2 regions of the Rhizobium sp. BG4 genome follow, and region 2 is predicted to be linked to the other one. Evidence: predicted binding sites of a transcription regulator. Region 2 holds the regulator's gene; the other holds the start of a gene.
The links. The regulator LexA, encoded in region 2, represses DNA repair genes until DNA is damaged. The targets are predictions, from matches to a motif close to TGTTCNNNNTGTGTTCNG.

Region 1: a site for LexA is predicted at 4,202-4,219, ahead of F2982_RS03895 (glycosyl transferase). Genes of this name have one in related genera too.

Annotation. Positions count from the first base shown of each region.
Region 1 is NZ_CP044125.1:733,884-742,015, forward strand. It holds gene F2982_RS03875 (polyprenyl synthetase family protein) at 1-230, shown strand, start outside; gene F2982_RS03880 (tetratricopeptide repeat protein) at 360-2,192, shown strand; gene F2982_RS03885 (4-(cytidine 5'-diphospho)-2-C-methyl-D-erythritol kinase) at 2,199-3,080, shown strand; gene moaB (molybdenum cofactor biosynthesis protein B) at 3,082-3,627, shown strand; gene F2982_RS03895 (glycosyl transferase) at 3,630-4,148, opposite strand; gene F2982_RS03900 (PA0069 family radical SAM protein) at 4,287-5,444, shown strand; gene F2982_RS03905 (ribonuclease HII) at 5,658-6,347, shown strand; gene F2982_RS03910 (F0F1 ATP synthase subunit B) at 7,026-7,511, opposite strand; gene F2982_RS03915 (F0F1 ATP synthase subunit B) at 7,515-8,132, opposite strand, start outside.
Region 2 is NZ_CP044125.1:58,691-66,822, reverse strand. It holds partial or broken gene lpxB (lipid-A-disaccharide synthase) at 1-1,126, shown strand, start outside; gene gltA (citrate synthase) at 1,159-2,448, opposite strand; partial or broken gene F2982_RS00335 (ComEC/Rec2 family competence protein) at 2,959-5,134, shown strand; gene lexA (transcriptional repressor LexA) at 5,115-5,828, opposite strand; gene F2982_RS00325 (VOC family protein) at 6,033-6,911, shown strand; gene kdsA (3-deoxy-8-phosphooctulonate synthase) at 6,908-7,753, shown strand; gene eno (phosphopyruvate hydratase) at 7,918-8,132, shown strand, end outside.

The DNA of each region.
Region 1 (8,132 bases), 680 kb from region 2:
AGGAAGAGCGTGCCTTCTGGCGCGATGCGATCGAGGGCGGCAACAGCAGCGATGCGAACCTTGAAAAGGCCCTCGGCCTGATCACCAAATACGGCACGCTGAACGATACGATCGCCCGGGCGGTCCACTATGGCACGATCGCGCGCGACGCTCTGGCGCCGCTTCCCGATACGTCCTGGAAATCGGCCATGATGGAAGTCATCGACTTCTGCATCGAGCGCGTGAACTAATCAAAGGTCTTTGATCGCGGGCTGATTTTGTTGCAGGGCCGCTTCAAAAAAGCCATCCTGTTGTGAATCAGTCATTGCAACTGATTTCGCAGCCGGAGCTTGCCGGCTGCATTGAAGAGAGGTTTTCTAATGCGGCAGAGATTTGCCATCCGTCTTCTTTCGAGCGCAGCCCTTGCAGCCGTTCTTTCGTTCGGCGCATTGACCGGCGCGCATGCGGAAGACGCGGCCAAGCCCGACGATGCCAGCAAGACCGTGATGTTCGACCCGGATACGGTTTCCACCTTCTCCGGCGCCTTCCTCGCCGCCCGCACCGCCGATGTCGACCACGACTACAAGACGGCGATCGAACTCTACAAGAAGGCCCTGCAGATCGAGCCGGGCAATCCTGAGATCCGCCAGCGCCTGATGATCTCGCTGCTGCTCAGCGGCGATTTCAAGGAAGGCGTCAAATACGCCAACGAGCTGAAGCTCGACCCGAGCATCGAGCGCGTGACGACGGTCGTACGCTCGATGGATGCCGTCGGCCGCGGCGACTACAAGGGCGCCGAAGCGATCCTGAAATATGACGGCCCGAACGATCTCGACCGGATGATGAACGACCTGCTGTCGGCCTGGGCGCGTCTCGGCGCCGGACGTGGCAAGGAAGCCCTGGCGATGGTCGAGAAGATGAAGGGACCGGACTGGTTCCGCATCTTCCAGAACTACCATGCCGGCGCAATCGCCATCGTCAACGGCAATGTCGCCTCTGCCCGCAAGCATCTGAACGATGCCGTGCTCGACAAGGATGGCGGCGCCACGGCGCCCGATACCTTCATGCGCTCGATCATGGCGCTTGCCCGCCTCGAGGCATCGCAGGGCAACAAGCAGAAGGCGCTGGACGCGATCTCCGTCGGCGACAACCTGCTGCCGAACTACGCACCGCTGAAGGCACTGCGCCAGAGCATCGAAAGCGGCGAGAAGCCGAAGCAGCAGGTCGAGAATGCCGCGCAGGGTGCGGCCGCCGTGCTGTTCTCCGTCGGCGCCGCGCTGAACCGGGATGGCGCCGAAGACATCGTCTCGCTCTACCTGCAGACCGCCAATGCGCTCGACCCCGACAGCGCCGATACGCTGGTCTTGCTCGGCGGCATTGCCGAGAAGCAGGAACAGATGGACCGCGCCATCGAATTCTACCAGAAGGTTCCGGCGGATTCGCCGATGCGCCGCATCTCTGAACTGCAGCTCGGCCTGGCACTCGCCCAGGGCGGCAAGGTGGAAGAGGCCCGCAAGCATCTGCAGCAGCTGATCGCCTCCGACCCGAAGGATATCCGCAGCTACCTCGCCTATGGCAGCGTCCTTTCCGATGCCAAGGACTATCCGGCCATGGCCGAGAACTACGACAAGGCCGTCGAGGCGATCGGCTCCCTGCCCGGCCGCGCCGACTGGACCGTATTCTTCCAGCGCGGCATTGCCTATGAGCGGCTGAAGAAGTGGGATCAGGCCGAGCCGAACTTCCGCAAGGCGTTGGAGCTCAATCCGGACCAGCCGCAGGTTCTGAACTATCTGGGCTATTCCTGGATCGACATGAACAAGAACCTCGACGAAGGCCTGACGATGATCAAGAAGGCCGTCGATCTGCGGCCTGACGACGGCTACATCATCGATTCGCTGGGCTGGGCCTACTACCGGCTCAACCGCTTCGACGATGCCGTTGCCGAGCTCGAAAAGGCCGCCGAAATCAAGGCCGGCGACGCGACGATCAACGATCACCTCGGCGATGCCTACTGGCATGTCGGCCGCAAGCTCGAGGCCGTCTATCAGTGGAACCGGGCGCTGAACTCGCAGCCCGAGGAAGCCGAGATCCCGAAGATCAAGGACAAGATCGCCAACGGCCTGAAGCCCGAGAACGACGAGGCCAAGTCCGCCGACAAGAAGCAGCCGGACCCGGCGCCGGTGACCCCGCCGCCCGTCGACAAGAAGTCCTGATAACGGATGCCGGATGCGGAGAGCCGCCGTTTCACGGTGACTGAAGACGCGCCTGCGAAAATCAATCTGGCCCTGCATGTGACGGGCCAGAGAGACGACGGCTACCATCTGCTCGACATGCTGGTGACCTTCACCAGTCACGGCGACCGGCTGAGCTTCACCGCCGCCGATGCCGACGGCTTCACCATCGGCGGGCGTTTTGCCGGCGATCTTGGTGGCGATCCCGGCAGCAATCTCGTTCTCAAGGCACGCGATCTTCTGCGCCAGGCCGTGCTTGCCCAGGGCGGCCATGCGCCGACAGTTTCCATCCATCTCGACAAGAACCTGCCGGTGGCCTCCGGGATCGGCGGCGGATCGGCGGATGCGGCTGCGGCACTGCGCGGGCTTCAGCGCTTCTGGAACGTGCGGGTGCCCGCCGATATGCTTTCGGCGCTTGCGCTGCAGCTTGGCGCCGATGTGCCGATGTGCCTGGAAAGCCGGCCGCTGATAGCGCGCGGGATCGGCGAGGAGATCGAGCGGGTGGCGCTGCCACGGCTCTTCCTGGTGCTCGCCAATCCGCTGAAGGGCGTGTCGACGCCGCAGATCTTTCGCGCACTGGCAGAGAAGAACAACCGGCCGCTCGATCTTTCGGCCGGCGACTGGATGCGGGTGATCGAGGTGAACCGCAACGACCTCGAGCCGCCGGCGCGCAGCCTGACGCCCGAGATTGCCGAGATTTCGGCCCTGCTTGCCGGGAGCGGCGCCGATCTCGTCCGCATGTCCGGCTCCGGCGCTACCTGCTTCGGGCTCTTCCCTTCCCTGCAGGCGGCGGAGGCGGCTGCGCAGCAGCTTCACAGCCAGCGGCCGGACTGGTATTTCCAGGCGACGGAAACTGTTTCGGGAGAGTGACATGCCTGGCATAGACGAGAACCGGCCGTTCATTCCCGTCGGCATCGCCGTGCTGACCGTCTCCGATACCCGCACGCTCCAGGACGACAAGTCGGGCGACACGCTCGCTGCCCGTATCGCCGAGGCCGGCCACAAGCTGATCGAGCGCGCCATCGTGCAGGACGACAGGCAGGCGATCGCAGCGCAGGTGAAGGCATGGACGGAGACCGATGGTATCGACGTTGTCATCACCACCGGCGGGACCGGCTTTACCGGACGTGACGTGACGCCGGAGGCACTGGAGCCGCTGTTCGAGAAGCGCATGGACGGCTTCTCGGAAGTCTTCCACCGGATTTCCTACGACAAGATCGGCACCTCGACGATCCAGTCGCGCGCCACGGCCGGTGTTGCCAACGCCACCTTCATCTTCGTGCTGCCCGGCTCGCCCGGCGCCTGCAAGGATGCCTGGGACGGGATCCTGAAGGCGCAGCTCGACTACCGGCACATGCCCTGCAATTTCGTGGAAATCATGCCGCGGCTCGACGAGCACCTTAAGCGCGGCGGCTGATTCTATTTGGCGGCGCGTGCCACCCAGGAAGGAATCAATTCACTGGAAAGCTGACGCAGCTTCTGGCCCTTCGGGAATTCCGACAGCCGCATGCCGCTCTTGGCCGAGGCGATCGCCTGCTTCTTGGGGACAAGATAGGCAAGCTCCAGCGGCGGCAAGGCACGGCCGACCCGCTGCAGGAACGGACGGCGATAGGCGCGCGAGGCGGTGAAACGGGCGGGCAGTTTGTTCAGCGCCACATATTCGGCGATCTCGTCGATCCAGCCTGCCTGCGGGCGCGCGCCGGGCTCGACGAAGAGCAGCCACTCGCCCCGGGCCGAACGCAATATGTCCTTGATATCCCATTGCGAATGGAAACGGCAGCCGGCAGCATCCGCCACCCGCGAGGTGCCGTCGCGCGAGCCGTGATCGAGCACCACGACATCACTTACAAGCCCTTCGACCGCGCCCGCGACCAGCACCGATAAAGTCTGCGCCAGCTCAGGTTCCTGATCCTGGCACTCCAGAACAACCGTCAACATTGCCTATTTATAATGCGCCGCACAAAATTTTGCCAGCGCGACTTTCCTCATTTTGTTCTTGCATTGTTCTCATTTTCTGATTAGGAATTTAATCATCAAGAACGGGCGAAGGCAACGCCTCCGCTGCGGGAGAATCCGATGAACGAACAGTCCCTTGCAGGGCAGGCCGCATTCGCGCCTGCCAACACGGCAGATATTGCCGAAGCGCTGATCGCCCAATCCGGCCTGCGGGTGGATGGCGAGCGCCGCCGCGGACGTGGCGCCGGGCTTAACCCGAGCGGCAGGTTCGAGCCGCAAAGCCGCGAGACGTTCGACGACGGCTGGCAGACGCTGGAAGAGTTGCCGCCGTTCCGCACCGAAGTGCAGATCGAGAAGCCGCGAACGGCGATCACCCGCAACGAGTCTCCCGACATTCCCTTCGACCGCTCGATCAACCCCTATCGCGGCTGCGAGCATGGCTGCATCTATTGCTTCGCGCGGCCGACCCACGCCTATATGGGCCTGTCGGCCGGGCTCGATTTCGAGGCGAAGCTGTTTGCCAAGCCCGATGCCGCCAAGCTCCTGGAGCGCGAGCTTGCCAAGCCCGGCTACAAGCCGCGGGTGATCGCCATCGGCACCAATACCGATCCCTACCAGCCGATCGAGAAGGAATGGCGCATCATGCGGCAGATCCTCGAAGTGCTGAACAAGGCGAGCCACCCGGTTTCGATCGTCACCAAGTCGGCGATGATCATGCGCGACATCGATATCCTCAAGGATATGGCCGCCAAGGGGCTGGTGCGCGCCTCGCTTTCGGTGACGACGCTCGACCGCAAGCTCGCCCGCACCATGGAGCCGCGCGCCTCTACGCCGCCGCGGCGGCTGGAGGCGATCCATGCGCTGAGCGAGGCCGGCATCCCGACCTCGGTGATGGCCGCACCCGTCATCCCGGCGCTGAACGACCACGAGCTGGAGCGCATTCTGGAGGCTTCGCATGCCGCCGGCGCGCGCGAGGCAGGCTATGTGCTGCTGCGGCTGCCGCTCGAAGTGTCGCCGCTGTTCCGCGACTGGCTGCTGCAGCATTATCCGGACCGCTACCGGCATGTCATGTCGCTGGTGCGCTCGATGCGCGGCGGCAAGGATTATGACGCCGAGTTCGGCAAGCGGATGAAGGGTGCAGGCCCCTATGCCTGGCAGATCTCCCGCCGCTTCGAGATGGCCACCAAGCGGCTCGGCATGGTCAGACGCAGCATGCCGCTGCGCGACGATCTCTTCGTGCCGCCGGATGGCAGCGGCGTGCAGCTGTCGCTGCTTTGAAGACTTCGCGCCCGCTGGCACGGGCGCGTGAGGAGCGTTTCGACCGGCCGGCGGGTATGCCGCCGGCAATGACGCAATACCCGCAGGCTGCCGCCGCCCTGGCTGCCTGCACACCGCGGATGGGTCCCCTGCCCCTTCGCGGCCCTAGCCCCCGGCCGCCGCCCTGTTCCGGGGGCTTGCAGGAAATCGGGTTGGCGTGCGAGGTTCAGCCGCATGAAACGTCGCACGCCACCCGATTCTCCTCTGCTTTTCGAAGACGCGCCGCTCACTCCGGATTTCAAGCTGGAACTGAAGGCCCGCAAGGCCGGTCACTGGCCGGTTGCCGGTGCCGATGAAGCCGGACGCGGGCCGCTCGCCGGCCCTGTCGTTGCCGCAGCCGTCATTCTCGACCCGAAGCGCATCCCAGAGGGGCTGAACGATTCCAAGCAGCTGTCGGCCGCCAAGCGCGAGGAGCTGTTCGTGCAGATCCTGGCAACGGCAACGGTCTCCATCGCCTCCTCCAGTGCCACCCGCATCGACGATACCGATATCCGCAAGGCGAGCCTCGACGCCATGCGCCGCGCCATCTGCGGCCTCTCCATTCCGGCGGCCTATGTGCTGACCGACGGCCTCGACGTGCCCCAGGGGCTCGACTGCCCCGGCCAGGCGGTGGTCAAGGGTGACGCCCGCTCCGTCTCCATCGCCGCCGCCTCGATCGTCGCCAAGGTCACCCGCGACCGGATGATGACCCGCGCCCACCTCGTCTTCCCCAACTACGGCTTCGCCGCCCACGCTGGTTATGGGACGGCGCAGCACCGCGCGGGGATCGAGGCGCACGGCCCGTGCCCGCTGCACCGCATGACGTTCCGGCCGTTGCGGAAGGATGGGGTGGTTGCGGTGACGGAGGAGATGTTGCGGGATTAAGGGGTAGGGTGGTTCCGCTTCTGCCGTTGCGCGCGGAGCCCCCTCATCCGCCCTTCGGGCACCTACCGGGGTCGAGCCACTGGTCTCGACCCGTCCTTCGGACCCCCGCTGGGGAAAAGGGAATTGCGCAACGTCTCGATACACCCTCCGGCCCTTGGCTGGGAAAGGGCGAACAGCCTTCTCTTCCCTCCCTTCTCCCCTCGGGGAGAAGGTGGCCCGATAGCGCCGGATGAGGGGGCTGCAGGCACCAGCCTTTGATGTTTCACACGTCCTCTATGGACCGCCCCTAGACGCGGCCCCACGTGCCACCTCGCTCCGCGGCCACCAACTTCTCCTCCCTCATTCCTGTGCCCTTAGGGCTACGCCCACGGGATGTCACAGGAATCCAGTGCGCCCCAGTCCTGGGGCGCGAGAGACTCATTGGTGCGCTGGAAGTCGTCTCGTGTCATTCACGGCGCAGACGTGCCGTGGCTGGATTCCTGTGACAAGCACAGGAATGAGGGAGGTTGGGGAGGTCTCGGTGATCCGATTGACGGCCTGCGTTGGCTGCGCGGCATGAGGGGGCCCTCCCACGGTGAACAACTGTCGCAGCAGATTGCGAGGCTGCTATAGCCGCCACACCCCAAAAACAAAAAGCCCCGCGCAATGGCGGGGCTTTTCAAACTCAATGTCCGAACCTCAGTTCAGGCGCGTCTTCACTTCGCCGACGGCGGCCTTGAAGAGGTCGGTCTGGACCTTGGCGTCCGCTTTCTTGGCGAGAACGGCTTCGGCTGCAGAGATCGCGAGGTCGACGGCGGCCGAACGGACGGCCTTCATCGCATCGGCTTCCGCCTGCTTGATCTTCTGCTCGGAAAGCGCGGTGCGGTTGGCAACGAACTCTTCCGTCTTCTTCTTGGCTTCGGCGGTCAGCATGTCTGCTTCGCGCTCGGCAGCCGCGACGATGTTGGCAGCTTCGGCTTCGGCTTCCTTGCGCTTGCGCTGGTATTCGGCCAGCAGGTGCTGGGCCTCTTCGCGCAGGCGCTTGGCTTCCGCCAGTTCGTTGCGGATCTGATCGGCGCGGTCGTCGAGCGACTTCGCCATCATGCCGGGAACCTTGAGATAGACAACCAGTCCCAGGAAGAGGAACAGGCCGATCATCGCAAAGAATGTTGCGTCAAGTGCCATCGATCAAGCCTCCTTCTTGGCGGCTGCAACGGCAGCGGCAACGTCGGTCTTGGCAGCGGTGCCGCCGATCAGCTGTTCGACGACGGCGGTTGCCGTTTCTTCAGCGATCGTGCCGACGTCTGCAAATGCCTTCGCCTTGATGTCGGCGATGCGGCCTTCGGCGGCCTTCAGCTTTTCAGCAAGGCTGGCTTCGACAGCGCGGCGATCGGCTTCGGCCTTGACCTTGGCGGCGTCACGAGCGGCAGAGCCGATCTGATTGGCCTTGGCGCGGGCTGCGGCGAGTTCGCCTTCATAGGTTGCGACTGCGGCGTCGGCTTCGGACTTGAGGCGGGCTGCCTCGTCCAGGTCCTGAGCGAGCCGGTTATGGCGCTGCTCGAGGATGCCGCCGATGCGCGGTGCGATGACCTTTTGCATGAGCACGAAGAAAACAGCGAACGTAATCACCAGCCAGAGAAGCTGGGATGCGTAGGTCGACGAATCGAACGGCGGGAAAACGCCGCCATGATGCTCGCCACCGGCAACGCCGGTTTCGGTATGGACCTCGCCAGCAGCCGGGGCGGCGTGCGGATCCGTACCAGTGGCTGCACCCGTTTCTGCCGTTCCCGCCGGAGCCTCTTCAGC
Region 2 (8,132 bases):
ATCTGCTCGGCGGCGATCTCATCGCTGCCCTGAAGCGCATCCATGACGGCCCGTCGAACTCGTTGGCGTCGGCGGAGAGGCGCTCGAAGCGCAGGGCCTCAAATCGCTGTTCGACTATTCCGAACTGTCGATCATGGGCATCAGTCAGGTGCTCGCCAAGCTTCCAACGCTCTACAGGCTGATCCGCCAGACAACGGCGGCGCTGATTGCGGCCAAGCCCGACATCCTGATCATCATAGACAGCCCCGATTTCACTCATCGCGTTGCCAAGCGCGTGCGCACGGCGCTGCCTGATCTGCCGGTCGTCAACTACGTCTGTCCGAGTGTCTGGGCCTGGAAGGAATACCGAGCCCAGCGCATGCTCGGCTACGTCGATCATGTGCTCGCCGTTCTGCCTTTCGAGCCTGAAGTTATGCAGCGCCTCGGCGGCCCGGCGACCACCTATGTCGGACACAGGCTGACTGCGGACGCAAATCTGCTGGCTGCGCGAAGCAGCCGCGCTGCCCGAGCCATCTCGCCGGAGCAAGGCAAGACGATCATGCTGCTGCCGGGCTCGCGCTCGACCGAGATATCCAAGCTGATGCCCTTCTTCGAGGATGCGGCAAATGATCTCCTGGCGCGCGATGGCAGCGTCCGCTTCGTCATGCCCACGGTCAGCCGCCGCGAGGCTCTGGTGCGCGAGCTGGTATCGCAGTGGAAAGTGCAGCCCGAAATCTTGATCGGCAGCGATGCCAAGTGGCGGGCCTTCGGCGAGGCCGATGCGGCGCTTGCTGCCTCCGGAACGGTGATCCTCGAGCTCGCGCTCGCCGGCGTGCCGACGGTCTCGACCTACAAGACCGACTGGATCATCTCGCTGATGACCTCGCGCATCAAGACCTGGACGGCGGCGATCCCGAACCTGATTGCCGATTACGCCGTGGTACCCGAATATTTCAACGACAGCGTCCGTGGCGGAGCGCTTGCCCGCTGGATGGAGCGGCTGTCCGGCGATACCGCGCAGCGGCGCACCATGCTGGAAGGCTACGATCTCGTCTGGCAGCGCATGCAGACGGAAAAGCCACCCGGAGAGAAGGCGGCGGAGATCGTTCTCGACGTTCTGGACAAGAAAAAACCCGGTCATCGCTGACCGGGTTTCTTGTTTTTAGATTGTCCGGGCGCTTAGCGCTTGGAAACCGGAACGTAATCGCGCTGTGCTTCACCGATATAGAGCTGGCGCGGGCGGCCGATGCGCTGCTGCGGATCCTCGATCATTTCGTTCCACTGAGCGATCCAGCCGACGGTGCGGGCGAGAGCGAAGAGAACGGTGAACATGGTCGTGGGGAAGCCGAGAGCCTTCAGCGTGATACCCGAGTAGAAGTCGATGTTCGGGTAGAGCTTCTTCTCGATGAAATACTCGTCGGTGAGCGCAATGCGCTCGAGTTCCATCGCCACTTCGAGAAGCGGATCGTCCTTGATGCCGAGTTCGCCGAGAACTTCATGCGTCGTCTTCTGCATGATCTTGGCGCGCGGATCGTAGTTCTTGTAGACGCGGTGACCAAAGCCCATCAGGCGGAACGGATCGTTCTTGTCCTTGGCGCGTGCGACATATTCGGGGATACGATCGACGGAGCCGATCTCCGACAGCATGTTGAGCGCTGCTTCGTTGGCGCCGCCGTGAGCAGGGCCCCAGAGGCAGGCAATGCCGGCCGCGATGCAGGCGAACGGGTTTGCACCCGAAGAGCCGGCGAGACGAACGGTCGAGGTCGAAGCGTTCTGCTCGTGGTCCGCATGCAGGATGAAGATACGGTCCATGGCGCGGGAGAGAACCGGATTGACCGTGTACTCTTCGCAGGGAACGGCAAAGCACATGCGCAGGAAGTTCGACGCGTAATCGAGGTCGTTCTTCGGGTAAACGAAGGGCTGGCCGATGTGGTACTTGTAGGCCATTGCGGCCAGCGTCGGCATCTTGGCGATCATGCGCAGCGAAGCGACCATGCGCTGGTGCGGATCGGTGATGTCGGTCGAGTCGTGGTAGAAGGCCGACAGGGCGCCGACACAGCCGCACATGACGGCCATCGGATGCGCATCGCGGCGGAAGCCGGTGAAGAAGCGGCTCATCTGTTCGTGCACCATTGTGTGGTGCGTCACGCGGTGGTCGAAGTCCTTCTTCTGAGCTGCCGTCGGCAGTTCGCCGTAAAGCAGGAGATAGCAGACTTCCAGGAAGTCGCCGTGCTCGGCCAGCTGCTCGATCGGATAGCCGCGGTGCAAGAGAACGCCCTCATCGCCATCGATGTAGGTGATCTTCGATTCACAGGATGCGGTCGAGGTGAAACCAGGATCGTACGTGAAGGAGCCGGTGTTTTTGTAGAGTGCGCCGATATCGATGACATCTGGCCCAATCGTTCCGCTCTTTACGGAAAGATTGGCGGACTTGTCGCCGATTTTGATTGTTGCGCTTTGATCCGTCATTCTGATCCTCCAAATTGGCGGCGGCGCCATAAAAGCGCCATAGGGTTAAGCGTCCGCTCAGATTGCTATATGATAGCGCGCCTAATGCCAAGTTACCGTGACGCCATTTTGTGCATCGCAGTATCAACTTTTAGGCACTCCTGCGATGCTGTAAACGCATAGCGGAAGCCGATGATTTATTTAGGCTTTTTGCACTCACGATTTTTTGCGTTTTTTCAATCGATTATTGTTGCTGAAACGCGCGCAGGGTTGCATCTTGGTTGTATTTTAATGGGTCGCAAGGCTCTTTACATGCCGGGGTTGAAAAGCAGCGAGATCAGCCTGGAACTTTCGGGGGATGCGGCCAAATTGCCGCATCTTGAGCCAGCGCGCGCCTATTCTGGCCTCGTGCCCGTGCCAACGCGGCACGTACCGGCCACGCTCAGCGCTTATCGACTCCGATCATCCATCGGGCGCGCGATAGGCGCCATCCCGAAATGCGCCGACGAAGAGCTCGCCTACGGTGGACGCATGCTCTTCGCGCCGGTTGCGCTCGGCTTTGGTGCCGTGGCGTGGTTTGCGGCCGGCACCAGCGTCTCGCCGATCATGCCACTTTTCTTCATCGCGGTGCTGTTCACTCTGCTGGTCTTCACCGATCGGGCGCGGGAGGGGATGCGCGTCGTGATCGCCGCATTGACGTTGGTAGCGGCAGGCGTCGCGACTGCGCAATTCGAAACGTGGAGAGCCGAGACCATCCTCCTTGATTCCGCCGTGACGACGACGCTCACAGGACGGGTCGAGCGCCGGGAAAGCGATGGCCGCGGCGGCTGGCGCTATCTGCTGTCATTGCGCGCAACCGAAAACCCGGTGGTGAAACGCCCGCCCGCCCGGGTGACTGTCATCGCCCGCGGCGCCAAGTCCGAGTTCGAGACGGGAACCTGGGTGAAGGGCAGGGCGCGGCTGACGCCACCCTCCGGTCCGGCACTCCCCGGTCTCAACGACTTCGCCTTCTCATCCTATTTCGATCGCGTTGGCGCCAATGGGTTTTTCTATGGGGCGCCAACGGCGGTGACGCCGGGAGCCGCAGACGAGCATTCGCTGACCGACAGCGCCTTCGAGTGGCTCTACCGGCTGAGAAGCGGCATCGGCGATCGCATCAGGGGCATTTTGCCCGGCGATACCGGCGCTTTCGGGCCATTTCGGCAGAAACTACGGAGGCACTCCGGCAATCAGGCCTCGCGCATATCATCGCCATATCGGGCCTCAACATGGCGCTGTCTGCCGGCATCTTCTTCGTCGGGTTCCGCACGCTGCTCAGCCTGTTTCCGTCCGTCGCCCAGGCCTATCCGGTCAAGAAGATCGCCGCCGCCGGAGCGCTTGCGGCCGTCACCGCCTATTTCCTGATTTCCGGCTTCGCAGTTTCCGCCGAGCGCGCCTTCATCATGATGGCGATCATGCTGACGGCGGTGTTCTTCGACCGGCCGTCGATCAGTTTGCGCAATGTGGCGCTTTCGGCACTGATCATCATCGCCATCTCGCCCTCGGAAATCATGGGGCCGAGCTTTCAGATGTCCTTTGCCGCGACGCTGGCGCTGGTCGCCGGCTATGCGCTCTGGAAGGAGCGGCCGGCGCGCGACAAGCCATTTGCGAAATTGCGGGCGGTCAGGCTCATGTCATCGGCGGCCGGCTTCTTCGGCGGCATCCTGCTCACCTCCGTCATCGGCGGTTTCTCGACGGCGCTGTTCTCGATCGAGCATTTTCACCGGCTGACGGCCTATGGCCTGCCTGCCAATCTCGCCGCCATGCCCGTCATCTCCTTCGTCATCATGCCGGCCGGGCTGCTTGCGATGCTGTTGATGCCGTTCGGGCTGGATGCCTGGGCCTGGCAGGTGGTCGGCTTCGGTCTCGATCTGGTGATCGCGATCGCCAAGACCGTCTCGTCCTGGGGCGGTGATATCGGCGTCGGCCGGTTGCCTGCCTGGTATTTCCCGGCTGCGGTCGCGGGCTTCCTGCTATTGACCCTGCTGCGCACCCGGCTGAGGCACATCGGCACGGCAATCATGGCCCTGTCGACGCTTGTGGTCGTCATGCTTCCCGAGAAGCCCCCACCGAAGATCGTCATTGCTGAGGACGGCAGCATGGCGGGGATCATCGGTTCCAGCGCAATCGCCACCAATCGCGAGCGCCCGCCGGGTTTCATCTTCGATCAGTGGAAACGGGCTCTGGTGCTGGACAGCCATCGCGAGCCGATCTTCATCACATCGGCATCGGTCCCGCGCCGCCGGGCGAAAGATTAAGGCTGACACCAGCGCAACAGCAGGAAGCGCAGAGCGCAATCACGGCCAATGCCAGGGAAGAGCGGTTTTCCTGCGTAAAGAAAGCCTGGTGCACGGCAAAGCTGGAGAACGGCTCGGTGCTGACGGTCATCGACAATGCCGCTTACCTCGGCCCCGCCTGCGATGCATCCGATATCGTCGTCACACCGGTGCGCCTGCGGCTCGAAAGCTGCCGCTCTGGCGCACTGCTTTTTACCGGCGCTACCTTAAGAAAGACAGGCTCTGTCGAGTTGCGCTTCGATGGAGGCGCTGCAGCGGTCACCGCATCCTTCGAGGATCTCGACCGCCCCTGGACCCGCCACCGCGCCTATGACTGGCGCAGCGGCACTTTCGATGGCGATGAAGGGCCAGTCAGTGATAGCGGCGGATAAGGCCGACAAGCTTGCCCTGAACCTTGACGCGATCAGGCCCGAAGATACGGGTCTCGTAGGCCGGATTGGCAGCTTCGAGTGCGATTGATGCGCCCTTGCGGCGGAACCGCTTCAGCGTCGCTTCTTCATCGTCGACAAGGGCGACGACGATATCGCCGGCATTGGCGGTATTGGTATTGCGGATGATGACGGTGTCGCCGTCGAAGATGCCGGCCTCGATCATCGAGTCGCCCTTGACCTCAAGCGCATAGTGCTCACCGTTTCCGAGCATATCGGCGGGAACGGTGATGTCGTGGGTGTTCTGCTGGATCGCAGAAATCGGCACACCGGCGGCGATGCGGCCCATGACGGGAACCGAGATCGAGCTGCTATTGTCTTCGTTCGCCGGCTTCGGCGGCGCAACGGGCTGCGGCTTGCCGAGGCTGCCTTCGATGACGCTTGGCGAGAAGCCGCGGCGCGGCTGGATGCTGGGGCTGTAGGCCTCGGGCAGCTTGATGACTTCCAGTGCGCGGGCGCGGTTCGGTAGGCGGCGAATGAAGCCGCGCTCTTCGAGCGCTGTGATCAGGCGATGAATGCCCGACTTAGAGGCGAGGTCGAGCGCATCCTTCATTTCGTCGAAGGACGGCGGTACGCCGGACTCCTTCATCCGCTCGTGAATGAAGAGGAGAAGCTCCTGTTGTTTGCGCGTCAGCATCGAAGTCTTTCCCCAGATTCGTGAAACAAAGCCAGAACGGACACTATATGTTCCATATGTGTTCCGCAAGTGCCTAAATATTGGTAAAACTTCCCGTCATTTTTCGTCATTTTTGAAAGTTTCTTTGCCGGATTGGTTATCCGCGCTTGCGCTTTGCCCGGCGCGGCGTGCAAATCTCTGCCGGCTTCACCGGAGGGAACCGCCATGACGCATCCGCTCGATCATCTGGTACTGCCCGTCACCCACATCGATGTCGCCCGCGAGCGACTCGGCCGTCTCGGTTTCACCGTCGCCGCCAATGGCCGTCATCCGTTCGGAACGGAGAATGCCTGCGTCTTCCTCGCCGACAAGACTTATCTGGAGCCGCTCGGCATCGCGAGCCAGGCGGAGTGCGATGCCGCCGCCGCCAAGGGCAACAGCTTTGTCGCCCGCGACCAGGCCTTCCGCTTCCGCTGCGGCGATGATGGCTTCTCGGCAGTCGTCTTCGGCACTGACGATGCCGATGCGGACAGGGCCGCCTATGATGGCGCGCAGCTGAGCGGCGGTGACATGGTGGAGTTCTCGCGCCCGATCGTCATGCCCGATGGAACGCAGGCGACCGGCGCCTTCAAGCTCGCCTTTGCCGCCGATCTGAGGGCGCCCGATGTCTTCTTTTTCGCCTGCCAGCGGATCAACGCCTTTCCGGCCGATCGCAAGGTGCTGGAGACTCATGCCAACGGCGTTCTCGGCATTGTCGAGATTGCCCTCAGCGCGGAGGAACCCGACGCCTTCGCGTCGCTGTTGCAGACGGCAAGTGGCGGCGTTGCGCCCGGTGAGGCCGCCTTCGGCCTTTCCTTCGCCCTCAGTAATGTCCGGATCGCCATCTATTCCGAAGAAGGGATGGAGGCCTATTTCGATGTCGAGCCGCTTGGCACCGATAACGGCCTGCGGGCGCGGGCAATCGTCTTTACAGTCGCTGATCTGGCCGTGACAGCGGCGCATTTGGCTGCTAACGGGATCACCTACGTGAATATGAACAATCGTCTATTGGTGAAGCCGGCGCCGGGACAAGGCGCGATCTTCGCCTTCGAGGAGACCCAATGAGCAACACCAATGCAGAAGTCGCCGTCGGCGAAGGCGCTGGCCGCGTTACCTTTTCCAATGCCGGCAAGCTGTCGATCATCGCTGGACCCTGCCAGATGGAAAGCCGCGAACATGCCTTCATGATCGCCGGTGTTCTGAGCGAACTCTGCAAGAAGCTCGGCATCGGCCTCGTCTACAAGTCTTCCTTCGACAAGGCGAACCGCACCTCGCTCTCGGCGCAGCGCGGCATCGGCCTCGACAAGTCGCTCGAAGTCTTCTCTGACCTGAAGAAGGAATTCGGCTTCCCGGTTCTGACGGACATTCATACCGAGGAGCAGTGTGCGGAGGTCGCAACCGTCGTCGACATCCTGCAAATCCCGGCTTTCCTCTCGCGCCAGACCGACCTTCTAGTTGCTGCGGCCAAGACCGGCCGCGCCGTCAACGTCAAGAAGGGCCAGTTCCTGGCTCCGTGGGATATGAAGAACGTTCTCGCCAAGCTGAACGAGACGGGCAACCCGAACATCCTGCTCTGCGAGCGCGGTGCTTCCTTTGGTTACAACACGCTGGTCTCCGACATGCGCTCGCTGCCGATCATGGCGGCCATGGGCGCGCCTGTGATCTTCGATGCCACGCATTCGGTGCAGCAGCCGGGCGGGCAGGGCGGATCGAGTGGCGGCCAGCGCGAATTCGTCGAGACCTTGGCGCGTGCGGCCGTCGCCGTCGGTGTCGCCGGCGTCTTCGTCGAGACGCATGAGGATCCTGACAATGCGCCGTCGGATGGCCCGAACATGGTCTATCTGAAGGACATGCCGCGGCTTCTCGAAAAGCTTCTGGCGTTCGATGCGATCGCAAAGTCGGCCTGACATTCAAAAGGCTGACATGATCTTGTAATAGGCCACGCAGGTGGCCTGAAACGAAGGCATGTTAGGCGGCTCAAAAACGGCTGTGAAAACGCCATTGCAATCTGCGTGCCTTCGATTAAGACGATTTCAAACGATTTATCCACCCACCGAGCAGGAAGAAACCCATGACTGCAATTACCGATATCATCGCCCGCGAGATCCTCGATAGCCGTGGCAACCCCACCGTCGAAGTCGATGTCTATCTCGAAGATGGCAGCATGGGCCGTGCGGCTGTTCCGTCGGGCGCTTCGACCGGCGCGCATGAAGCCGTTGAAGTTCGCGATGGCGGCAAGCGCTATCTCGGCAAGGGTGTCGAAAAGGCTGTCGAAGCCGCCAACAC